Regions from separate parts of the Mesorhizobium sp. M7A.F.Ca.CA.001.04.2.1 genome, predicted to be linked through region 2. Evidence: riboswitches for the same ligand, from Rfam matches in the RefSeq annotation. Region 2 holds a riboswitch; each other region holds the start of a gene.
What was found. Region 2 has a riboswitch for thiamine pyrophosphate ahead of EN955_RS32030 (YkoF family thiamine/hydroxymethylpyrimidine-binding protein). Riboswitches for the same ligand answer to the same signal wherever they lie in the genome.
Positions count from the first base shown of each region.

Region 1 (7,020 bases), on a different contig from region 2:
TGAGTTCTGACAAATCCGCTGTTGAGCATCTCCGCGTATGGCGTAATGCGCGGAGTCTTTTGTGGCAGCAGATTGTGATGGCCGATCATGATGCCGTAACGCATGTCGGGCTGCTGGAGCAATTCCTGTAGGCCTGCAAGCATCTCACGCGAGATGTATGGCGTGTCCATCTGACCGTAATACTCGTCGTCGGACGCCTCCTTGTCTGGATCGCTGGGAGGTGTCGCGGGCGAATGTCCCGAGATGTCCGGCGAGCCGAGATCTACAGGTTCTGTAGAAGGACTGAGTGCCTCGAGACGATCACGAAGGAACGCGGGAAGGTTCTGAAGCTCCCAACTGCCTATTGCTGTGTTGACGAGGATGAAGTTTGCGCCTGCGGATCCTGTCGGAAGTCTGAAGTGCACGGGTTGGTCCACGGGAACGGTCTGCCAACCCAAGCGGGCGGCTAAACTCGCCATTTCGCTGAATTTCTCAGTCGGTCCAAGTTCGCGCGCGTCATCACGGTTCACATCGTGATTTCCCGGTACGAATATCAACGGAAGCGCCTTTGAACTGCGTCCCTGTGCGCGGCAGAGCAACGTGAAATGCTGGAATGCCGAAGCAATGAAGGTCTTGTCGCCACGGCTCGTGAAATCCCCCATGAAGGCGATCGAATCCAAGGGCTTCGAAGTCGTCAGCCGCCGAAGTTTCGTCAAGACGGCACGCAGCGAAGACGCGCGTAGCTTCTGCGTTATTTTCGGAGCGAACTTGCTATCCTTGGCATCGATGTTGCTAGAGGAAGGATGCCAGTCCGGATAGTGAATATCGCCTACTTGAAGGATTCGCACCCGCCGCATAACTCGCCCCCCTGCCGAGAGCCATAGACTAATCCGTTCGCTTTTGCCAAGCGCGAACGATCATCCGCAGTGTCCTTAACGAGGTAGCCTGCACTTTTCGAGAATTGCCACGGCGGCTATTTTTGGGGTGTGAAGCACACGAGACCCGCGACGTGAGACCCAGTTGCTCAATGCCCAGTTGCTCAATGAGCTTTCTTACGAATAAGGGAGAATTTCCGCGGCCGGACTATCTCTGAGCGAGCGTGCATGACTGCCAACGGAAGGTCTTGCACGCACCCTTGCGATCTTGAGCAATGGTCGCCATGACTTTCTTCTTGTAGGCTTTTGAGTGGCCCAGCCTGCGATCACCAGACCCCACCGATTCTAAAGAGCGTGGCAGATGGGATAGTCGAGGTTGCCCGTGCACAATCACGCTCAGGGCTTGCGCCGCCCAGAGGACACGCTGAAAAGGCAGATTGGGGCGCAAGCACGCCATTCACGAGAGGTTCGACATGAAGACCATGCAAGAAAAAGACATTCCGGCATTCGTACAAGCAGTTGTGGACGCCGGCTGCAACATTTGCGCGATTGGCAACTTGGGATACGTCTTTGGCGATGCTGATTTCACGCCAGCGCAACGGAGGGCCGTCGAGCCACAGCTGCGTAGGATTGCTGAAATCTACGGCGAACGCGATCATCTCATAAACGAGATAGCTGTATATCTGCGGTCGATCGGACGCCATGTCGAGGTTGAGCCGAAGACAGGTATTTCCCGATGGCCCAGATCGCGAGAAGCCGTCTTCCAACCTCTGAATCCTAAAGGAGGTGACCCCCAAGGCCGTTCGTCACCTTCGACCAGAATAACCACATCCGTGACCGCCTGAGCTACTTGGTCGATACGCTCACATGGCCAATACAGTTTCTCCATCCTTCACGAAGCGAATGAGGCTTTGGCCACGGTCTACGGGGCGTGACTTGTCCCCGATGCATGCGCGAGCTCTCCGCCCGGCTGGCCGCCGGCCGTCGCCACCGGCCGAAGGCGCCCGAATGCGCTTGACAAGATAGCGTCAGCCCGTTCAACCTGAGGCATTCACCAGGGGAGTCCCGGTAAGGGGCTGAGATACTGCTGGCTTTCGCGGCGCAGTGACCCGTTGAACCTGATCCAGTTCATACTGGCGTAGGGACGGTGCAAGCGCTTTGCGGGAGTTTACGCCCGAGGTCCTGCTGTAGCAGGTCTACAGAAGCGTCTTTTCATCCTTCCGGCACAGAACTGGGTCTCCAATGCATGAGCAAAGGAGCCTCACGATGAATGCCCTCACTCCAGCCGTGTCGACGGGACCGCTGCCCGCCTCACGGAAAATCCACAAGTCCGGCGTCCTCTATCCGCACATCAAAGTGCCGATGCGAGAAATCTCCGTCCATCCGACGGCGGGTGAACCGCCCGTCACCGTCTATGATCCGTCCGGCCCCTATACGGACCCGACTGTCGAAACCAGCATCGAAAAAGGCCTTGCCCGGCTTCGCCACGAATGGGTCACGGCGCGTGGCGATGTCGAAGCCTATGACGGCCGCCACGTCCGGCCGGAAGACAATGGATTCGCCACCGGCGAGCGCCTGACACCGGAATTTGCGATACGCAATCGGCCGCTCAAGGCCAAGCAGGGCAAGGCGGTGACCCAGCTTGCCTATGCGCGCGCCGGCATCATCACGCCAGAAATGGAGTTCGTAGCCATCCGCGAGAATCTCGGCCGCGAGGTGATGCGCGGCAAGCTGCAACGCGACGGCGAAGCCTTCGGCGCGGCGATCCCAGATTTCGTCACACCCGAATTCGTGCGCGACGAGGTGGCGCGCGGACGCGCAATCATTCCCGCCAACATCAATCATCCCGAGAGCGAGCCGATGATCATCGGTCGCAATTTTCTGGTCAAGATCAACGCCAACATCGGCAACTCGGCTGTCACATCATCGATGGCCGAAGAGGTCGAAAAAATGGTCTGGGCGATCCGCTGGGGCGCGGACACGGTGATGGACCTGTCGACCGGCCGCAACATCCACAACATCCGCGACTGGATCGTGCGCAATGCGCCGGTGCCGATCGGTACGGTGCCGCTCTATCAGGCGCTGGAAAAGGTCAACGGCATCGCCGAGGACCTGAACTGGGAGGTCTACCGCGACACGCTGATCGAGCAGGCCGAGCAAGGCGTCGACTATTTCACCATCCACGCCGGCGTGCGGCTGCACTACATACCGCTGACCGTCGACCGGGTCACGGGCATCGTCTCGCGCGGCGGCTCGATCATGGCCAAATGGTGCCTGCACCATCATCGGGAGAGCTTCCTCTACGAGCATTTCGAGGAGATCTGCGACATCGCCAGAGCCTATGACGTCTCCTTCTCGCTCGGCGACGGCCTTCGTCCCGGTTCAATCGCCGATGCGAACGACGCGGCGCAATTCGCCGAACTGGAAACACTTGGAGAACTCACCAAGATTGCCTGGGCAAAGGACTGCCAGGTGATGATCGAAGGCCCGGGCCATGTCCCCATGCACAAGATCAAGCAGAACATGGACAAGCAGCTCGCAGTGTGCGGTGAGGCGCCGTTCTACACGTTGGGGCCGCTGACGACCGACATCGCGCCCGGCTATGACCACATCACCTCAGGGATAGGTGCCGCCATGATAGGCTGGTTCGGCACCGCAATGCTTTGCTACGTCACGCCGAAAGAGCATCTCGGCCTTCCCGACCGCAACGACGTCAAGATTGGCGTGATCACCTACAAGATAGCCGCCCATGCAGCCGATCTGGCGAAGGGCCATCCGGCAGCGAAAACCAGGGATGATGCCCTTTCGCGCGCGCGCTTCGAGTTCCGCTGGGAGGACCAGTTCAACCTGTCGCTCGACCCCGAAACCGCACGGTCCTTCCACGACCAGACCTTGCCCAAGGAGGCGCACAAGCTGGCACATTTTTGTTCGATGTGCGGACCGAAATTCTGCTCGATGCGCATCTCCCATGACATCCGCGCGGAGGCGCAGAAAGAGGGCATGGCGGCTATGGCGGCGAAATATCGCGAAGGTGGCGATCTCTACATGCCAGCTGACGAGACCGGCGTACCGCTCATGCCAGAGGCGCCGGAACCGTCATGAGGGTTCTGGTCAAAGGGGCCGGCGTCGCCGGCCTCACCGCGGCGTTCGAGCTCGCCGTCCGCGGTGCCGCGGTGACCGTTGTGGAGACACGGCATGGCCTCGGCGGCAATGCGTCGTGGTTCGCCGGCGGCATGCTGGCGCCCTGGTGCGAGCGTGAGAGCGCCGAGCAGCCGGTGCTGGATCTCGGACGCGACGCCGCCGACTGGTGGGATGACGCGCTGCCCGGTCAGGTGACACGGGCCGGAACGCTGGTCCTGGCCGCGCCGCGTGATACTGGCGAGCTTGACCGGTTCGCCACTCGCACGTCGGGGCATCGGCGTGTCGATGACGACGAAATCGCGGTCCTGGAGCCCGACCTCGCCGGCCGGTTCCGGCGCGGATTGCTGTTTCCCGATGAGGCTCATCTCGACCCGCGCCAGGCAATCGCCGCACTTCATGAAAAGCTGGCGACCATGGGTGTCAAATTCCACTTCGGCTGCGACGCCCGGCCTATTTCGGGTTTCGCCCGTCGGATAGACTGCATGGGAATGGCAGCGGCCGATGACAGGCTGCGCGGTGTTCGCGGCGAAATGCTGATCCTGCGCACGCCTGATGTCTCGCTGTCGCGGCCGGTCCGTTTGCTTCATCCACGCTTTCCGCTTTATGCCGTGCCGCGCACCGACCACCGCTTCATGATCGGAGCGACAATGATTGAAAGCCAGAGCGCCGGACCGGTGACGGCGCGTTCCATGATGGAGCTTCTGGGTGCCGCCCATGCCCTCCATCCGGCCTTTGGTGAGGCCGAGATCGTTGAAACCGGTGTGGGTGTCCGTCCGGCATTTCCCGACAATTTGCCACGCGTCGAAACAGACGGTGAGATCATCGCGATCAACGGTTTTTATCGTCACGGTTTTCTCCTCGCCCCCGCCATGGCGCGCCAGGCTGCCGACCTGGTTTTCAGTCAAGACAGAACCAAGGAGCATGCTCATGAAACTGATGGTCAACGGCGAGGCGCGTGAGATTGCCGCCACCACGCTGGCCGAGTTGCTTGCCGCGCTCGACTATGAGGGCGATTGGCTCGCCACCGCCGTCAACAGCGACCTCGTGCACAAAGCCAACCGCGCGGAGTTCCAGTTGAGCGACGGCGACCGGATCGAAATCCTCTCGCCCATGCAGGGCGGCTAGCATGTTGGAGCTTTATGGAACCGAGCTTTCGTCGCGCCTGCTTCTCGGCACGGCTCAGTATCCTTCGCCGGCCATCCTTGCCGATGCAGTCAAGGCATCGGGCACGTCGGTGGTGACCGTCTCGTTGCGGCGTGAGATGGCGGGCGGTAGGGCCGGCGAACAATTCTGGTCGTTGATCCGCTCGCTGGGCGCCAGAACCCTGCCCAATACCGCCGGCTGCCTCTCCGTCAAGGAAGCCGTCACCACCGCGAAAATGGCGCGCGAGGTCTTCGGCACCAACTGGATCAAGCTCGAAGTGATCGGCAATCACGACACGCTACAGCCGGATGTGTTCGGTCTGGTTGAAGCCGCCCGCATCCTGTGCGAGGACGGCTTTGCGGTATTCCCCTATACCACCGACGATCTCGTTGTCGCCGAGCGGCTGCTGGAAGCGGGCTGCAAGGTCCTGATGCCGTGGTGCGCACCGATCGGTTCCGCCTTGGGACCGGTCAACATGACGGCGCTGCGCTCGATGCGCGGATATTTCCCTGGCGTCCCGCTGATTGTGGATGCGGGGCTCGGACGGCCGTCGCACGCGGCCACCGTCATGGAACTCGGCTTTGACGCCGTGCTCCTGAACACAGCGGTCGCCAAGGCGGCAGATCCGGTCGGCATGGCGCGTGCTTTCGGTAAGGCGGTCGACGCCGGTCGTGAGGCGTTCAGTTCGGGAATGCTCGAACCGCGCGACGTCGCCGTGCCATCGACGCCGATGGTCGGCAGGGCCGTTTTTTCATGAAGCTCGATCCCTTCTACCTGATCGTCGACAGCGCCGCCTGGATCGAAAGGTTGGCGCCGCTCGGCGTCAAGCTGATTCAGCTTCGCATCAAAACCATGGATGAAACCGGGCTGCGCGCGGAGATCCGCAAGTCGAAGGCCTGGTGTGTCCAACACAAAAGCCAGCTCATCATCAACGATCATTGGCGCCTGGCAATCGAGGAAGGCTGCGATTTCGTGCATCTGGGCCAGGAGGATTTGCAAACGGCCGACCTCTCGAGGATACGGGCAGCGGGCGTCAGGCTCGGATTGAGCACGCATGATCATGTCGAGCTGGAAACGGCCATGTTTGCCGAGCCCGACTATGTCGCGCTCGGTCCGATCTATCCCACCACTTTGAAGAAAATGAAGTGGGCGCCGCAAGGGCTAGAGCGGATCAGCGAGTGGAAGCGGCGGGTGGCGCCGATCCCATTGGTCGCCATCGGCGGCCTCAACCCCGACCGCCTCGACGGCGTCTTTGAGGCCGGCGCCAACAGCGCCGCAGTGGTCACGGACATCACGTTGAGCTTCGACCCCGAAGCGCGCACGCGAGAATGGATCGAAAAGACGGACCGATGGCGATGAGACGAGAACCGCATGTGCTTGTCGTTGGCGGATCAGATTCCAGCGGGGGTGCTGGAATAGCACGCGACATCGAGACGATCTCTGCCGTTGGCGTGCGCACCTGTCTCGCCGTCACAGCGCTAACGGTGCAAACGCACGACGCCGTGATCGAAATCCATCATTCGCCACCCAGCATGGTGGCCAATCAGATGTGTGCCGCGCTACAGGCCAACGACGTAGCCACAATCAAGATCGGCATGCTGGCGACTGCCAAGATCATTGTTGCCGTTGCCGCAGTGCTGCGCAAATTTCCGCAAGTGCCGGCAGTACTCGACCCTGTGCTGGCCTCCACCTCAGGCCGCGCACTTCTGGAAGCAGGCGCTATCGCTGCCATGAAGCGCGATTTGATGCCGCTTTGCCGTCTGGTCACTCCCAATCTCATCGAGTTGGCGCTCCTTGTTGGCTCAGAATTGGCGATGGATGAGGACGGCGCGGTGCTGCAAGGCCAAGAATTGCTGGCGGTCGGGTTTGACGCCTTGCTGAT
Region 1 is NZ_RZQT01000008.1:76,322-83,341, reverse strand. Features, by position in the region: gene EN955_RS04785 (metallophosphoesterase) at 1-836, opposite strand, end outside; gene EN955_RS35260 (hypothetical protein) at 1,328-1,699, shown strand; TPP riboswitch at 1,901-2,017, shown strand; gene thiC (phosphomethylpyrimidine synthase ThiC) at 2,121-3,956, shown strand; gene thiO (glycine oxidase ThiO) at 3,953-4,954, shown strand; gene thiS (sulfur carrier protein ThiS) at 4,923-5,120, shown strand; gene EN955_RS04760 (thiazole synthase) at 5,122-5,895, shown strand; gene EN955_RS04755 (thiamine phosphate synthase) at 5,892-6,497, shown strand; gene EN955_RS04750 (hydroxymethylpyrimidine/phosphomethylpyrimidine kinase) at 6,488-7,020, shown strand, end outside.
Region 1: linked by a shared signal. The riboswitch ahead of thiC (phosphomethylpyrimidine synthase ThiC) and the one ahead of EN955_RS32030 (YkoF family thiamine/hydroxymethylpyrimidine-binding protein) in region 2 are both predicted to bind thiamine pyrophosphate.

Region 2 (7,020 bases):
TGATGACCAGAAGCTGCAGGCAGATGATGACGAGAACGGCCGCACGGGCCATCCAGAAATCGAGCGCACGGTAGTGAATGACGGCATGGTGGTGGCGCATTTTTCAAATCCTGGATGCTTTTCTGAGGACGGGAGCCGGTCAGGCTTGGGCGACGCCTGCCGCGATCACGCCCAATGCGCCATGCCCCGGCATGTTCAGGGTGCCGCGGGATGGCGTGTTCCATTGTTGTCTTGCTGGCATGTGATGACGGGAGAGGCGGCATGGTGGCGCGAAACTCTGCCTCAATCTTGGTTTTGCCGTGGTCGCCCAAGTATACATTTTCGTAAGCTTCGAGTTCTGGGCTGTTCGAAAAACCGTCCGGCGTGATTTATCCACCGCATGACGCGAATCGACGGACCCATCAACGGTTGGCTGCCTGTCGGCAGTTCTGTTCCAGGCGACTGGCGGCAGTCGTCGATCTGGCCAGGGCTGACGCGCTATCCAGAAGCCGGCCTGGCGCTTTTATGCCTGACACAGATCCTGTGCTGGACCGTGGCGCCCGCGCTTGTCGACGTGTCACCGCCCAACGATGTCGTCGAAGGCTTCATGTGGGGCCGCGAATGGGTGCTGTTGACCTACAAGCATCCACAGCTTCCCGGCTGGCTGCTCGAGATCAGCCATCTTCTGACCGGATCGTTCCGCTGGCCGCAATATCTCGTGGCTCAGCTAACGATCTCGGCCACTTTCGTGCTAGTCTATCTGCTGGCCCGCGACATGCTCGGGCGAACCCGCGCGCTGGCCGCCGTGCTTCTGATGCCGTCGCTCTATTTCTTCGGCTGGCCGACCCCACAGTTCAATCATGACTACGCGCAGATGCCCTTCTGGGCCGCTATCTGCTGGCTGTTGTGGCGTGCGGGCCGTGGTGGTGGGCCGGGCTGGTGGCTGGCGCTCGGGCTGGTGTCGGGCGTCGGGCTCTATGCCAAGCTTTCCACCGGCTTATTATTGCTTTTCGGGGCGATCTGGCTGCTGTCGGACACACGCGCACGCAGTCGGCTCGCCACGCCCTGGCCATGGCTTGGGCTCGCGGTTTTCGGCGCTGTCGCCGCTCCACTGGCCGCCGAACTCTGCCGCGTCGATTTCCTGCCGCTGACCTATGCCGCCTGGCGCGATCAGTGGGTGGTGGCCCATCGCTCCCGCTTTTATTATATCGGCGTCCAGATGGCCGGGCTCTGCGGCTTTCTTCTGGTGCTGGCGATATCAGGGCTGCTGCGGCGCTCGCCCGCGCCGCAAAAGCCCGTCGGGCGCGGCACGCTGGTCTATCTCTTGTGGATGGGGGTTGGCCCGGCGATCCTCGTCATGGTGGCGTCCCTGTTCACCGGCGCCGGCGAGGCCTGGGGCGCGCCGATGTACAATCTTGCTGGCGTTGTGGCGCTCGCCTTGCTGGGCCATCGCCTCGGCGCCATCGAGATGCGAAAGCTGGCGATCTGCGCGCTCATCTCCATTGTCGGCATATCCGGTGCCTATGCGGGCATCCGCTGGACGAAATGCAATCTGCGTGGGCGCATGGACGCCGTCTGCTGGCCGGCGCAAAAGATCTCGGATGAGGCAGAGGCTGTCTGGCACGCTGCGACGCCCGATCGGCTCGACATCGTCGGCGGCCATGCCCTTATTGCGCCGCTGGCGGGCCTCAATGCCTATGACAAGCCGTCGATCTTCACCGAACTGAACATGCAGTACGCCCCCTGGATCACCAAGGAGCGGCTGCGCGAGCATGGCATATTGCTGGTCTGGCCCGGGCGCGATGTGCCATCTTATCTGCAGGCGTGGGTGGGCGACATCCCGGTCAAAATCGTTCTTTTCGACTGGTCGCTCAAGGCACCGCCGGTGGCGATCAGCTTCGCCGCCATTCCGCCTGGCGCGCGGCAGTTGCCGGGTGCTATCGACGGCCTCGCCCGACCGAGCAACTGAAGCAGATCCGCCGGTCCGCTGGACGAAGCAGGTGACAATGCCCATCTATGTCCAGACAAACTTGCCTTTGAGGAGACGTGATATGGCGACTTCGACCGAACGCGCAGTCCTTGCCGGTGGCTGCTTCTGGGGTATGCAGGATTTGATACGGCGCTATCCCGGCGTCATCTCCACCCGTGTCGGCTACAGCGGCGGCGACGTGCCCAACGCCACCTACCGCAACCACGGCACCCATGCCGAAGCCATCGAGATCAATTTCGATCCGGCCATCATAAGCTATCGCACGCTGCTGGAACGCTTTTTCCAGATCCACGATCCGACGACCCGCAACCGCCAGGGCAACGATGTCGGGACGAGTTATCGCTCGGCGATCTATTACACCAGCGACGAACAGAAGCGCATCGCCGAGGACACGATCGCCGATGTCGATGCCTCGGGCCTGTGGCCGGGCAAGGTCGTCACCGAAGTCGCACCCGTTGGCCCCTTCTGGGAAGCCGAGCCCGAGCATCAGGACTATCTGGAGAAATATCCCAACGGATACACCTGCCACTTCGTCAGGCCAGGCTGGAAGCTGCCGGTTCGTGAGAAGGCTGTTTCGTAGGGCTCACAGCTTCCGGTCCTGCCATGCATTGCCGCTCGATGGAGTCGTCGAGCGGCATCATCGCATCCCAAACACCTTCAGTCAGCGCGCCTTGTCGCGTCGGTGAAGCCATCGAGCTCTTCACCAATATCCGAAAGTGCCCTTCGAACGATTGTCTCGACCGTGTCTTGCCGATCGGGATCGAGTAAACGAAGACCTCGTTGGATTGCATCGCGCCAGCTGGCACCGCGATTCCAAGCTTCGGAGAACACCACGGCGAGATCATCTTGCCGGCGGGCAGTTGCCATCGCCTCGACCAGCAAGCTTGCCTGAAGAACATCTTTTTCCCGTTTTGCCGCGCCGTTTGCATTCGCTTGGCGAAGAGAGGCGACAATCAGTTTGTGGACGGCATATCGCTCGGGTGAGGGGACCAGTACCGGGACTCCGGATCGATGCAACAAGACGGTTCTTACGGGTTCGCGGATCAGAAAATCCAGGAACCGCAAGGGTTGTGCCGATGCGCCGCCCAGCGACGGCATCGCGCTCGCGTGGTCGGCGTAGTCGTCGCTACCCCGATTTGGGGTCAGGAATTCGACCTTGTAGCGGGAAGCGTTTTCGAACTGGGTCGTGCGATTGGCATCCGTTCGGTGCGGAATTTCGCGAAACGACGGATCGATATCGCGCAGCACATTCATGATCGGTGGCAGACTGTCGCCCACTTCGACGGAGACCGAGTGAAATTGGGCAAAGTCGGCATCGCCTGTCTGTAGCGCTACCCCCGGCAGCCTTACGCCCAGATATCCGGCGTAGGTCTGGAATGCGACCGTGCCGACAAGTACGCCCCGCAAGCGGAAAAACCCGGCCTTGCCAAGAGCTTCGACGATATCGCCGGTAAATTTTTCCGGCTCCATCAACCCGGCCTCGCGAACAAGCGTCGATACGAGCTTACGACGGCTTTTCAGATCGCTCTTGATTTCCCTGAAGGCGGCGACGCGTTTTGCGATCTCGGGATCGTCGGCCGGACCGACATATCGTCTTGTCGTCTTCGGTCTGGTCTCCTCGAAATACCAGTAGTCGCGGCCTTTTACCGGAACCCGTACGAAATTGCCTGCCGTCGAGAAGTCAGTTTGGAACGAGGCATCCAGGCTTCGTTGCACGAGTTCAGCGAACAGAGTGCGATAAGCAATATCGATCGATTTCATGGCGGCGTCCGACCAGGGTCTTTGCGTTATAAGAAATTTGCAGTTCTCTTATAACTGCGCGCTTCTGCTCCTGGTTTCAAGTGGTTATAAGAAAATTGCGAAAACCTTATAATCGCCCGACCTGTTATCAGAAGCAGCGCCATACACCGCCAGCGGTGCGCGCCTGCGTCGATTTCCTGCGGCATGCGCATACCGGCCGTCAGACGCTGTCCGGCGATTAACGATGCGCCGAAAACCCGCGGAGCATTCGCTCCGCGGGTTTTCGCTCCAATTGGCGACAACTTACTTGCCGCAATGGTTGTCGTTGACTGTCGGCGAAGCCGTGCCCGGCGAGGTGCCGTTGGCATCTGGCTGTGCGCCCTGCGGACCGGCCGGGCAGTTTTCATCCGCGTTGGAATTCATGCCATCGGGCATGCCGGTCGTGCTGTTGGTTATGCCCGGGTCCACAGTGTCCGGCTCGACCGTATTGGGTGAAGCCGGCGTGTTCGGCTCAACCGTCACCGATTTGCCGCTGCCGCCTCCGTTTGCACCGTTATCGTCAGCACTTTGCGCCATGGCTGATGTCGCCAGGCCAATGGTGAGAGCCGAAGCTGCGAGGATTTTCATTGTCTCCATTTCTGTGAACTCGTCGCTCATTCTTACGAAGGTGATCGCATCGCGACTATGGGGACAACCGGTCGCGGCAGTGAAGGTTCCCGACAAAATTCCGCTCAGGCGCACCACGACTGGCGCAATCCTTTTGGCGCAGTGTGCTGAAAAACGGCTTTCCCTTCAACCCGAATGATGCTTTAAGGCGCACATCCACAGGGGTGCTCCGTACGGTCGGGGCTGAGACGGGGGCGGCAAGCCCACAGACCCTAGAAGCTGATCTGGGTAATACCAGCGGAGCGAGGCGGGCGGTGTTTTCAGGCGCACAGATTTCCCTATATCCCATGACCGACGATTTCGTCGGTGTCATCCTTGGCGGGCTTGGCGCGCTCGATCCCTGGCGCGACAAGCTCAGGATCGAGACCGACGACATCTCGACCTTGCTGGTCGGGCCGCCCGAAGTGCTGTTTCCTGCCATGCGCGACCTCTTCGTGGCGGCGGCACGCAGCGGCAAACATTGCGTGTTGTCCGCCACCATCTCGCGCGGCTGCCCTGGCGAGCCGGACGATCCGATCTGCCGCTCCGATGCACTTGGTGGGCCGGTCGGGCCACTCGGCCCGCGCAGGGATGCGGCCATCGCGGCGGTGCGCAATGCTGCTGTCACCGGCCAGCCGGCGGCCGCGCAGTTCTCGCTCTATGTGATGGGCACCGACGACCACATGGACGAGATTTACGGCTGCATCGACTTTCTCAAGCAGTCCGGCGTCTATGAGCGTTCCAAGCATTTCTGCACGAAATTGCGCGGTGATGCCGGTGCGATCTTTTCGGCGCTGGACGAGGCCTTCTGTCGCTTCGGACCAGGCGCCGGCCACGTAACTCTCGACGTCACGGTCTCGGCCAACAGCCCGTCGGCTGTCTGAAGCTGCCGCCGCTTCCGCGCGGCCGTCAAAGGTTATCTCCCGTGGTCTCATCGTCAGTCGCTTCGCGCCGGATCGCGAGCCTTCTTGCCAAGGCAGTGCCGGCCATGGTCTCGGTCGGGTTGCTCCTGCTGGCGTGGGAGCTTTATGCCACCTATTCCGGCATCAAGCCGACGATATTGCCGGCGCCGTCGCGCGTCCTCGAGCAAGCGATGCTCAATCGCGAGGCGTTGGCCAACAACGCCGTTCCGACCATCCGCGCCACGCTACTCGGCTTTGCCTGTTCGCTCAGCGCCGCTTTTGCGCTGTCGATGCTGGTCGACTTCTTCCAGCCGCTGCGCCGCGCGTTGGTTCCCGTCTTCATCGTCAGCCAGACCTTGCCGCTGGTGGCGATCGCGCCGCTGGTGGTGCTGTGGTTCGGCTTCGGACTGGCGCCCAAGATCATGCTGGTGGCGCTGGTCACCTTCTTTCCGATGCTGGTCGCACTGGTCGAGGGCTATGAGTCGACCGAGGCCGAGATCGGCCAAATGCTGCGCGCCATGGGAGCAGGGCGCCGGCGCATCTTCGTGCTGGCGCGGCTGCCTTCAGCACTGCCTTACTTCTTTGCTGGCCTCAGGATCTCCATCACTTATGCCGTGGTCGGCGCCATCTTCGCCGAATATGCCGGTGCCGCGAAGGGGCTGGGCATATACATGCTCAACGCCAAGAACAATTTCCGCCCCGATTTGGTGCTGGCCGCCGTCGGTGTCAGCGCCGCGCTGACACTTGTCCTGTTCGGGTTGACTGTGCTGCTGCAGCGCCTGGCCATGCCCTGGGAGCGAGCCGACAAGGCAATCGCAGGGAAGGGGCCGCGGCGATGAACCGGCTCGAGCTGCGGCATGTGCGCAAGGCGTTCGGCGGGCTCGACGTGCTGGCCGATATTTCGCTCAGCGTCGGCGCCGGTGAATTCGTCTCGATCCTTGGACCTTCGGGCGCCGGAAAATCGACGCTGTTCCAGCTTCTGACCGGCGCCGAGCATGGCGAGGGCGAGATGTTCTTCGACGGCGAGCCGCTCGATGACCACGGCAAGCGCTTTGCCTTCATGCCGCAGCGTGATGCGCTGATGCCTTGGCGGCGCATCCTCGACAACGCGACGCTTGGACTCGAAGTGCAAGGCATCAGGCGCAAGGCGGCGCGGGCGCGCGTCGCGCCGCTGTTTGCCGAGTTCGGGCTTGCCGGCTTCGAGCGACATTTCCCCGGGCAGCTCTCGGGCGGCATGCGCCAGCGCGCGGCCCTGCTGCGCACCGTGGTGCAGCAGCGCGACATGCTGCTGCTCGACGAGCCGTTCGGCGCGCTCGATGCACTGACCCGCACCGCCATGCAGCGCTGGCTCGAACAGATGTGGCGGCATCACCGCTGGACGGCGCTGCTGATCACCCATGACGTGCGCGAAGCCGTGTTCCTGTCCGACCGCGTCTATGTGCTGTCGGCGCGCCCGGCCCGCATCGTGCGTGAAATCAAGGTGCCGCTGCCGCGCCCGCGCAGCCTTGGCGGCCAAGCCGCACGGCAGGCAAGCGCGCTCGAGGCCGAAATCCTCGACATCATCCTCAACCCCAACCCATCCAAAAGGACACGACCATGACTGACTTGACGCGCCGGCAGGCCTTGCTGCTCACGCTTGCCACAGGCCTTCCGCTCGTTGCCGGATCGGGGCGAGCCCAAGCACAATCGGCACAAAAGGTCACCGTTGCCCTCGACTGGACGGTCAACACCAACCACATCGGACTGTTCGTCGCCCGCGACAAG
Region 2 is NZ_RZQT01000188.1:1,375-8,394, forward strand. Features, by position in the region: gene EN955_RS32005 (hypothetical protein) at 1-100, opposite strand, end outside; gene EN955_RS32010 (glycosyltransferase family 39 protein) at 380-1,948, shown strand; gene msrA (peptide-methionine (S)-S-oxide reductase MsrA) at 2,031-2,549, shown strand; gene EN955_RS32020 (GSU2403 family nucleotidyltransferase fold protein) at 2,627-3,730, opposite strand; gene EN955_RS32025 (hypothetical protein) at 4,013-4,345, opposite strand; TPP riboswitch at 4,526-4,639, shown strand; gene EN955_RS32030 (YkoF family thiamine/hydroxymethylpyrimidine-binding protein) at 4,630-5,238, shown strand; gene EN955_RS32035 (ABC transporter permease) at 5,343-6,095, shown strand; gene EN955_RS32040 (ABC transporter ATP-binding protein) at 6,092-6,856, shown strand; gene EN955_RS32045 (ABC transporter substrate-binding protein) at 6,853-7,020, shown strand, end outside.

Region 3 (7,020 bases), on a different contig from region 2:
GCTTCTGGTCGAGCGTGGCGATCTCCAGATTGGTGCCGAGCCGCACCGAACCGGCGTCCGGCTTCATCTCGCCGGTCAACATCTTCAAGAGCGTGGTCTTGCCAGCGCCGTTCGGCCCGACCAGGCCAACGCGATCGCCGCGCTGGATGCGGGTCGAAAACCCCTTGACCACGGTGAGATCGCCAAAGCTCTTTTCGATATTTTTGGCCTCGATCACCAGCTTGCCGGACTCGTTGGCGTCGCTCGCCACCATGGTCGCCGACCCTTCGGCGCCGCGATGGCCGCGAAAACGCTGGCGCATGGTCTGCAATTCGCCGAGACGGCGCATGTTGCGCTTGCGCCGCGCCGTCACGCCGTAGCGCAGCCAATGCTCCTCACGCACGATCTGGCGGCCGAGCTTGTGCTGCTCGCGCTCTTCCTCTTCTAGCACCAGGTCGCGCCATTCCTCGAAATGGCCGAAGCCCTTGTCTAGCCTGCGGGTCTGGCCGCGATCGAGCCAGACGGTGGCGCGCGACACGCGCTCGAGGAAGCGGCGGTCGTGCGAGATGACGATCAGTGCCGAGGAGGTGCGGATGAGTTCTTCTTCCAGCCATTCGATGACCGAGAGGTCGAGATGGTTGGTCGGCTCATCGAGCAGCAGGATATCGGGCTCGGGCGCCATGACGCGGGCAAGGGCGGCGCGCCTCGCCTCGCCGCCCGACAGGTCGTTCGGACGTTCCTCGCCCGACAGTCCAAGATGCTCCATCAGATAGCTGGCGCGGTACGGATCGTCGGCTGGGCCTAGTCCGGCCTCGACATAGGCGCGGACAGTGGCAAAACCCTCCATGTCGGGCATCTGCGGCAGATAGCGGACGGTCGCCGAAGGCTGGCGGAACACCTCGCCATCCTGCGGCTCGATCAGGCCGGCGGCGATCTTCAGCAGCGTCGACTTGCCGGACCCGTTGCGGCCGACCAGTGCGATCTTGTCGCCGGCCGAGGCGGTCAAGGCGGCGCCATCGAGCAGCGGCGTGCCGCCGAAAGTCAGTTTTATCCCGTCGAGGTTGAGAAGGGGCGGGGCCATGTCAGCTTTCAGGTAAGGGATAGGGATGAGCGAGCAGCATCGCGCGGCCATGGCCGAGCGCGATTTCGAGGCGGCCCCCGGTCTTGTCGGACTTGACCTCGTTGGAAATGGTCAGCGACGAACCGAAGGCCACCTTGACGTGAGCGAGCGGCCATTTGGCGCCGGTGACGGTCAGGCCGTCGAGCTCGGAAAAGCCGAGCACCGAAAACAGCGTGCCGTCGGCATAGTCGAAGCCGGCCGTTCCGCGCAGCAGGGGGATGCCTTCCTGGGCGCCGCTGGTCAAAAGCACATCGGTCCCTGCTTCGGCCAGGCGCAAGGCAAGCGCCAGATGCAGAAAAGCGTGGTCGGCGCGCTTGCCGCCAAAGGCGCCGGCAAGCACCAGGCGGGTCGCGCCGCGCTCCAGTGCGGCGGCGATGGCCAGTTCGCCATCGGTCTGGTCTTTTTCGGCCGGGAAGGTCCGGCGCGGCACGGAAGCGAGATCGTCCGGCAGGTTCGCCGGCACGGAATCGAAATCACCCACCCACAGCTCCGGCACGAGACCCAGCAACCGCGCATGACCGATGCCGGCGTCGGCGGCGATGACGCGGGAGCCTTTGACCTGACGGTCGAGCCGTGGCGTACGGATGAGATCGCCGCCAAGCAGGATGGTGAATGTGCTCATATCGTGTGGCCCTTATCAGCCCGGCACGGGAAACGGAAGGCGGCAAACTCCCGCTTGCATGGCGGATCGGCCCGGCCTATGTGTCGAAACGCTCTAACGGGGTGCCGGACGCGATCTTCGCGGACCGGCTGAGAGGCAGTCTCGCCAACCCGCTGAACCTGATCCGGTTTGTACCGGCGGAGGGATTAGACGTTTCGGACAGTCCGACGCCTCAATTCCTTTCAATTCGAACGAAGGAGGCGCCGATGCGCACGCTTTTATACGCTCTTGTTTCAGCAACGGTCGTGGCCTTGTCCGGGCCCGCCTTGGCCAAGGACAAGCTCACCGTCTACACCTATGAGAGTTTCACCGCCGACTGGGGGCCGGGTCCCGTGGTGAAGAAGGAGTTCGAGGCCGAATGCGGCTGCGACGTCGACTTCGTCTCGGTCGCCGATGGCGTCGCGCTGCTCAACCGCGTCAGATTGGAAGGCGCATCGACCAAGGCCGATATCGTGCTTGGCCTGGATACCAATCTCACCGCCGATGCCAAGGCGTCAGGCTTGTTCGCGCCGCATGGCGCGGTGACGGATGTCAATGTGCCGGGCGGCTGGAGCGACGACACTTTTGTCCCCTTCGACTACGGCTATTTCGCTGTCGTCTATGACACGCAGAAGATGAAGACGCCGCCGAAGAGCCTGAAGGAGCTGATCGAAGGCAGTGCCAACGACAAGATCGTCATCCAGGATCCGCGCACCTCGACGCCAGGCCTCGGCCTGCTTCTTTGGGTCAAGTCGGTCTATGGCGACAAGGCACCCGAGGCCTGGGCCAAGCTCAAGGCCAAGGTGCTGACCGTGACGCCGGGCTGGAGCGAGGCCTATGGGCTGTTCACCAAGGGCGAGGCGCCGATGGTGCTGTCCTACACGACGTCGCCAGCCTACCACATGGTCGCCGAGAACACGGAGCGCTACCAGGCGGCCTCCTTCGAGGAGGGCGAGTATCTGCAGATCGAGGTGGCGGGTATCACCACGACAGGAGCCAAGAATCCGCTGGCGGCCAAGTTCATGGCCTTCATGACCGGGCCGAAATTCCAGGATGCCATCCCCGAGACCAACTGGATGTTCCCGGCAGGCAAGACCGACAAGCCGCTCAATCCGGCCTTCGACAAACTGGTCAAGCCGACGAAGACCTTGCTGTTCAGCCCGCAAGAGGTCGCCGCCAACCGCAAGGCCTGGGTCGATGAATGGCTGGCGGTGATGAGCAAATAGGCAGCGCGATGGCGCCGGCGCATTCCACGGATTCCCGCGTCAGTGCCGGCATTGTAGCGCTCGCTGCAATCGCGCTGCTGATCGGCGGCGCGTTTGCCGGCCTGCTTTTCGAGGGCGCCCATGATTTCTCGGGCGCCTGGGCAGCCTTCGATCCCTATCTGCTTCGCGTCATTCGCTTCACGCTCTGGCAAGCGGTCCTGTCGACGCTGCTTTCGGTCATCCCGGGGCTGTTTGTGGCGCGCGCTCTGTCGCGGCATCCACGTTTCTTCGGCCGCGCCTTCATCCTGCAGATCTTCGCCGTGCCATTGGCGCTGCCGGCCATCGTTGCAGCGCTCGGCATCCTGGCGCTTTATGGCCGTGCCGGCTATTTCGCCGGCGTGCTTGCCGTTATCGGCGGCGGAAGCTGGCCGGGCATCTATGGCCTGTCCGGCATTCTCGTCGCCCATGTCTTCTTCAACCTGCCGCTGGCGACGCGGCTGTTCCTCGAGGCGCTGCAGACCATACCGGCCGACCAATGGCGGCTGGCGAGCCAACTCGGCATGGCGGCGCGGCCGGCGTTCCGGCTGATCGAATGGCCAACGCTGCGCGCCGCACTGCCCGGCGTCGCCGGGCTTGTGTTCATGCTCTGCATCACATCCTTCACGATCGTGCTGACGCTCGGCGGCGGGCCGGCCGCGACGACGCTTGAGGTCGGCATCTACCAGGCGCTGCGCTTCGATTTCGATCCCGCACGGGCCGTTGCACTGACGCTGCTGCAGATCGCCTTGACCTTTATCGTGGTGCTGGCACTGACGCGGCTAGGCGCCAATGTGGTCGGCGACACCAATTTGCCGGTCGCGCAACGCCGCTATCTCTCGGTCAATCGGAGCGAGACCTGGTTGAACGCGCTACTCATCGTCCTGGCGCTGCTGTTCGTCGTCGGGCCGATGGCGGCAACCGTGATGGCCGGATTGAGTGCCGATCTCGCCCGCTTGGCCGGCGAGGCCACTGTCCGGCAGGCAACGCTGACCAGCGCGGCGCTCGCCTTCCTGTCGGCGCTGCTTTCGGTGATGCTGTCGCTGGCGCTGACCATGGCGCGGCGGGCACTGGCGCTGAACCGCCGTGCCGGCGCAAAGACACTGCTCGAGCACGCGACCGATACAGGCGCCGGTTTTGTCCTGGTCGTGCCGCCGATCGTCGTCGGCGCCGGCTGGTTCCTGTTGTTGCGCCATGTCGGCGATGTCTTCGCCATCGCCCCGGTCATGGTCGTCACCGTCAACGCGGTGATGGCGATGCCGTTTGCGCTCCGCGCCGTGCGTCCCGCCTATGATGCGGCGAGCGAGCGTCACGAACGGCTCTGTGCACAGCTCGGCATTGCGGGCTGGAACCGGCTGATGCTGGTCGACTGGCCGTCGCTGCGGCGACCGCTCGCCACGGCCTTCGCTTTCGCCATGGCGCTGTCGCTCGGCGATCTCGGTGTCATTGCCTTGTTCGGCAGTGATTCCGTGCAGACATTGCCCTACCTTCTTCTGGCTCGGATGGGCAGCTACCGCACCGAGGATGCCGCCGGCCTCGCACTGCTGCTCGGCCTCGTCTGTCTCGCGTTGATCGTGGCGGCGCACTGGCTGGGAAGGGAGGAGGTCCGTGATGCGTGAAAAGGCGGCCAACGGGCTCGCGAAGGGCGCGCCGGTGCGGCTGGACAAAGTGTCGTTCAGCTATGGCAGCTATGGCGAGGCGCCGCTTGTTTTCGATGTCGAGTTTGCCGCGGCGACGATCACCGCCATCATGGGGCCGAGCGGTTCGGGCAAGTCGACGCTGCTCAATCTGGTCGCCGGCTTCGAGACCCCACGGTCGGGCCGCGTGCTGATCGGCGGTGTCGATGTCAGCGCCGAGCCGGCCTCGGCGCGGCCAGTGTCGATGGTGTTCCAGGAGAACAATCTCTTCGCGCATCTTTCCGTCGAGCAGAATGTCGGGCTCGGCCGTTCGCCATCCCTGCGGCTGACCGAGGCGGACCGCGCCGCGGTCGCCGAGGCGCTTGCGCGCACCGGTCTTGCGGGCAAGGAGAAACGCCTGCCGCGCGAGCTCTCGGGGGGCGAACGCCAGCGCGTCGCACTGACCCGCGTGCTGGTGCGCGACCGACCGGTGTTGCTGCTCGACGAGCCCTTCGCTTCGCTCGGACCGGCTTTGCGCGACGAGATGCTGGACCTGGTTGCCGCCGTTCATGCCGAACGCGCCATGACAGTGCTGTTCGTCACGCACCAGCCGGAGGATGCACGCCGCATCGGCGAGCATATGGTGTTTGTCGACAATGGGTTGGTCGCTGCGACCGGCAAGGCTGATGATTTCTTTGCCGGGGCTGGTCCGGAGGCGTTCCGGCGCTATATCGGCGCGGGTGCCGGATATTCCACATCACGCGATGTTGCCCGGAAGCGGACATAATTTACGGTCAAACCGGCTCCAGGCGATGTGGCGTTTGCTTGCCATGACCGGGGGAGTGTGGCTAGGTCCGCCCTACCGGTCCGGCACAGGCCGTGATTTGCCTGCAGTATCCGGCGCCCGCCCCTGGGACGGGCCGCGGATACTGCAGCAGTTTGAGATATGGCACGTGAGCATTCTGAAGATCGTCCCCGATTTTCAATGTCATGTGCCGGGACCCGAAAGGAAGCCGTTCTGGCGATCGGCGCTAACACATTGGGAATGAAACCGCTGGCGCGCTTTCTCGCGCTGGCCGGCTTTGCCGTGGCGTTGGCAAGCTGCCAGATGTTCACGCCGCCGGAAGTTCAGGAATCCGGCTTCCAGCCTTCCGACAAGCCGATCACGGTGGACAATGTCGGCGCCAACAACAAGCTCGCCGAATTGGCCAGGGCGCAGCATCCGCGCATCCTGGCGACCTATGGCGGCGAATATTCCGATCCCAAGCTCGAGCGCATGGTCGCCAAGGTGGTCGGTAGTTTGACGGTGGTGTCCGCCAACCCGACACAGACCTATCGCATCACCATTTTGAATTCGCCCAATGTCAATGCCTTCGCGCTGCCGGGCGGCTATCTCTACATCACGCGCGGCCTCCTGGCGCTGGCCAATGATTCGGCCGAGCTTGCCGCTGTCATCGCGCATGAGATGGGCCACGTCACCGCCAATCACGGCTTGCAGCGCCAGCAACTCGAGGCAGAGGAAGGCCTGGCGACCAAGGTGGTTTCCGATGTGCTCGGCGACAGCCCGACCGCCAAGGCGGCGTTGATCCGCGGCAAGCTGAGGCTCGCGCAATTCTCGCGCAACCAGGAGCTGGAAGCCGACGCCATCGGCATCAAGTCGATCGGCGAGGCCGGCTACGATCCTTTCGCCGCCGGCCGCTTCCTGCAATCAATGTCGGCCTACACGGATTTCCGCTCGATCAGCGGCGCCACCGACGCCAGCCTCGACTTCCTGGCCACGCACCCCAATACGCCGCAGCGCATCGATCTGGCGCAGCGCCATGCCCGCCAGTTCGGCGCGCCGGGCGTCGGCACGCGAGACCGCGATTCCTTCCTCGCCGGCATAGACGGCCTGCTCTATGGCGACACGCCGGAAGAAGGCTATGTGCGCGGCGAAACCTTCCTGCATCCGGGCCTTGGCGTTTCGTTCACGGTACCGGACGGCTTCATCATCGACAATTCGGCGGCAGCGGTGACGGCCACCGGCCCCGGCGACATAGCGATCCGTTTCGATGGCGTGTCGATCGACAAGAACCGGGCGCTGACGGACTATATCCGCAGCGGCTGGGTGGCTGGTCTCGTCGACAGCAGCGTCAGGCAGGAAACCATCAACGGCAACGAGGCAGCGACCGCGCATGCCGGCGCCGAAGGCTGGCAGTTCGACATTGCGGTGATCCGCGCCGGCGGCCAGGTCTATCGGCTGCTGACCGCGGCCCCTTCGGCCAGCACGTCGCTGGACACAATCGCCCGCTCGGTCAGCGGCTCGTTCCGGATCTTGAGTGCCGCCGAAAAGGCGGCGCTGAAGCCGCTGCGCATCCGCGTCGTCACTGTCCAGCCTGGGCAGACGATGGGTTCGCTTTCGGCGCAGATGGTCGGCGTCGACCG
Region 3 is NZ_RZQT01000055.1:22,771-29,790, forward strand. Features, by position in the region: gene EN955_RS18560 (ABC-F family ATP-binding cassette domain-containing protein) at 1-1,060, opposite strand, end outside; gene EN955_RS18565 (thiamine diphosphokinase) at 1,062-1,721, opposite strand; TPP riboswitch at 1,809-1,923, shown strand; gene thiB (thiamine ABC transporter substrate binding subunit) at 1,967-2,965, shown strand; gene thiP (thiamine/thiamine pyrophosphate ABC transporter permease) at 2,974-4,599, shown strand; gene thiQ (thiamine ABC transporter ATP-binding protein) at 4,592-5,383, shown strand; gene EN955_RS18585 (M48 family metalloprotease) at 5,642-7,020, shown strand, end outside.
Region 3: linked by a shared signal. The riboswitch ahead of thiB (thiamine ABC transporter substrate binding subunit) and the one ahead of EN955_RS32030 (YkoF family thiamine/hydroxymethylpyrimidine-binding protein) in region 2 are both predicted to bind thiamine pyrophosphate.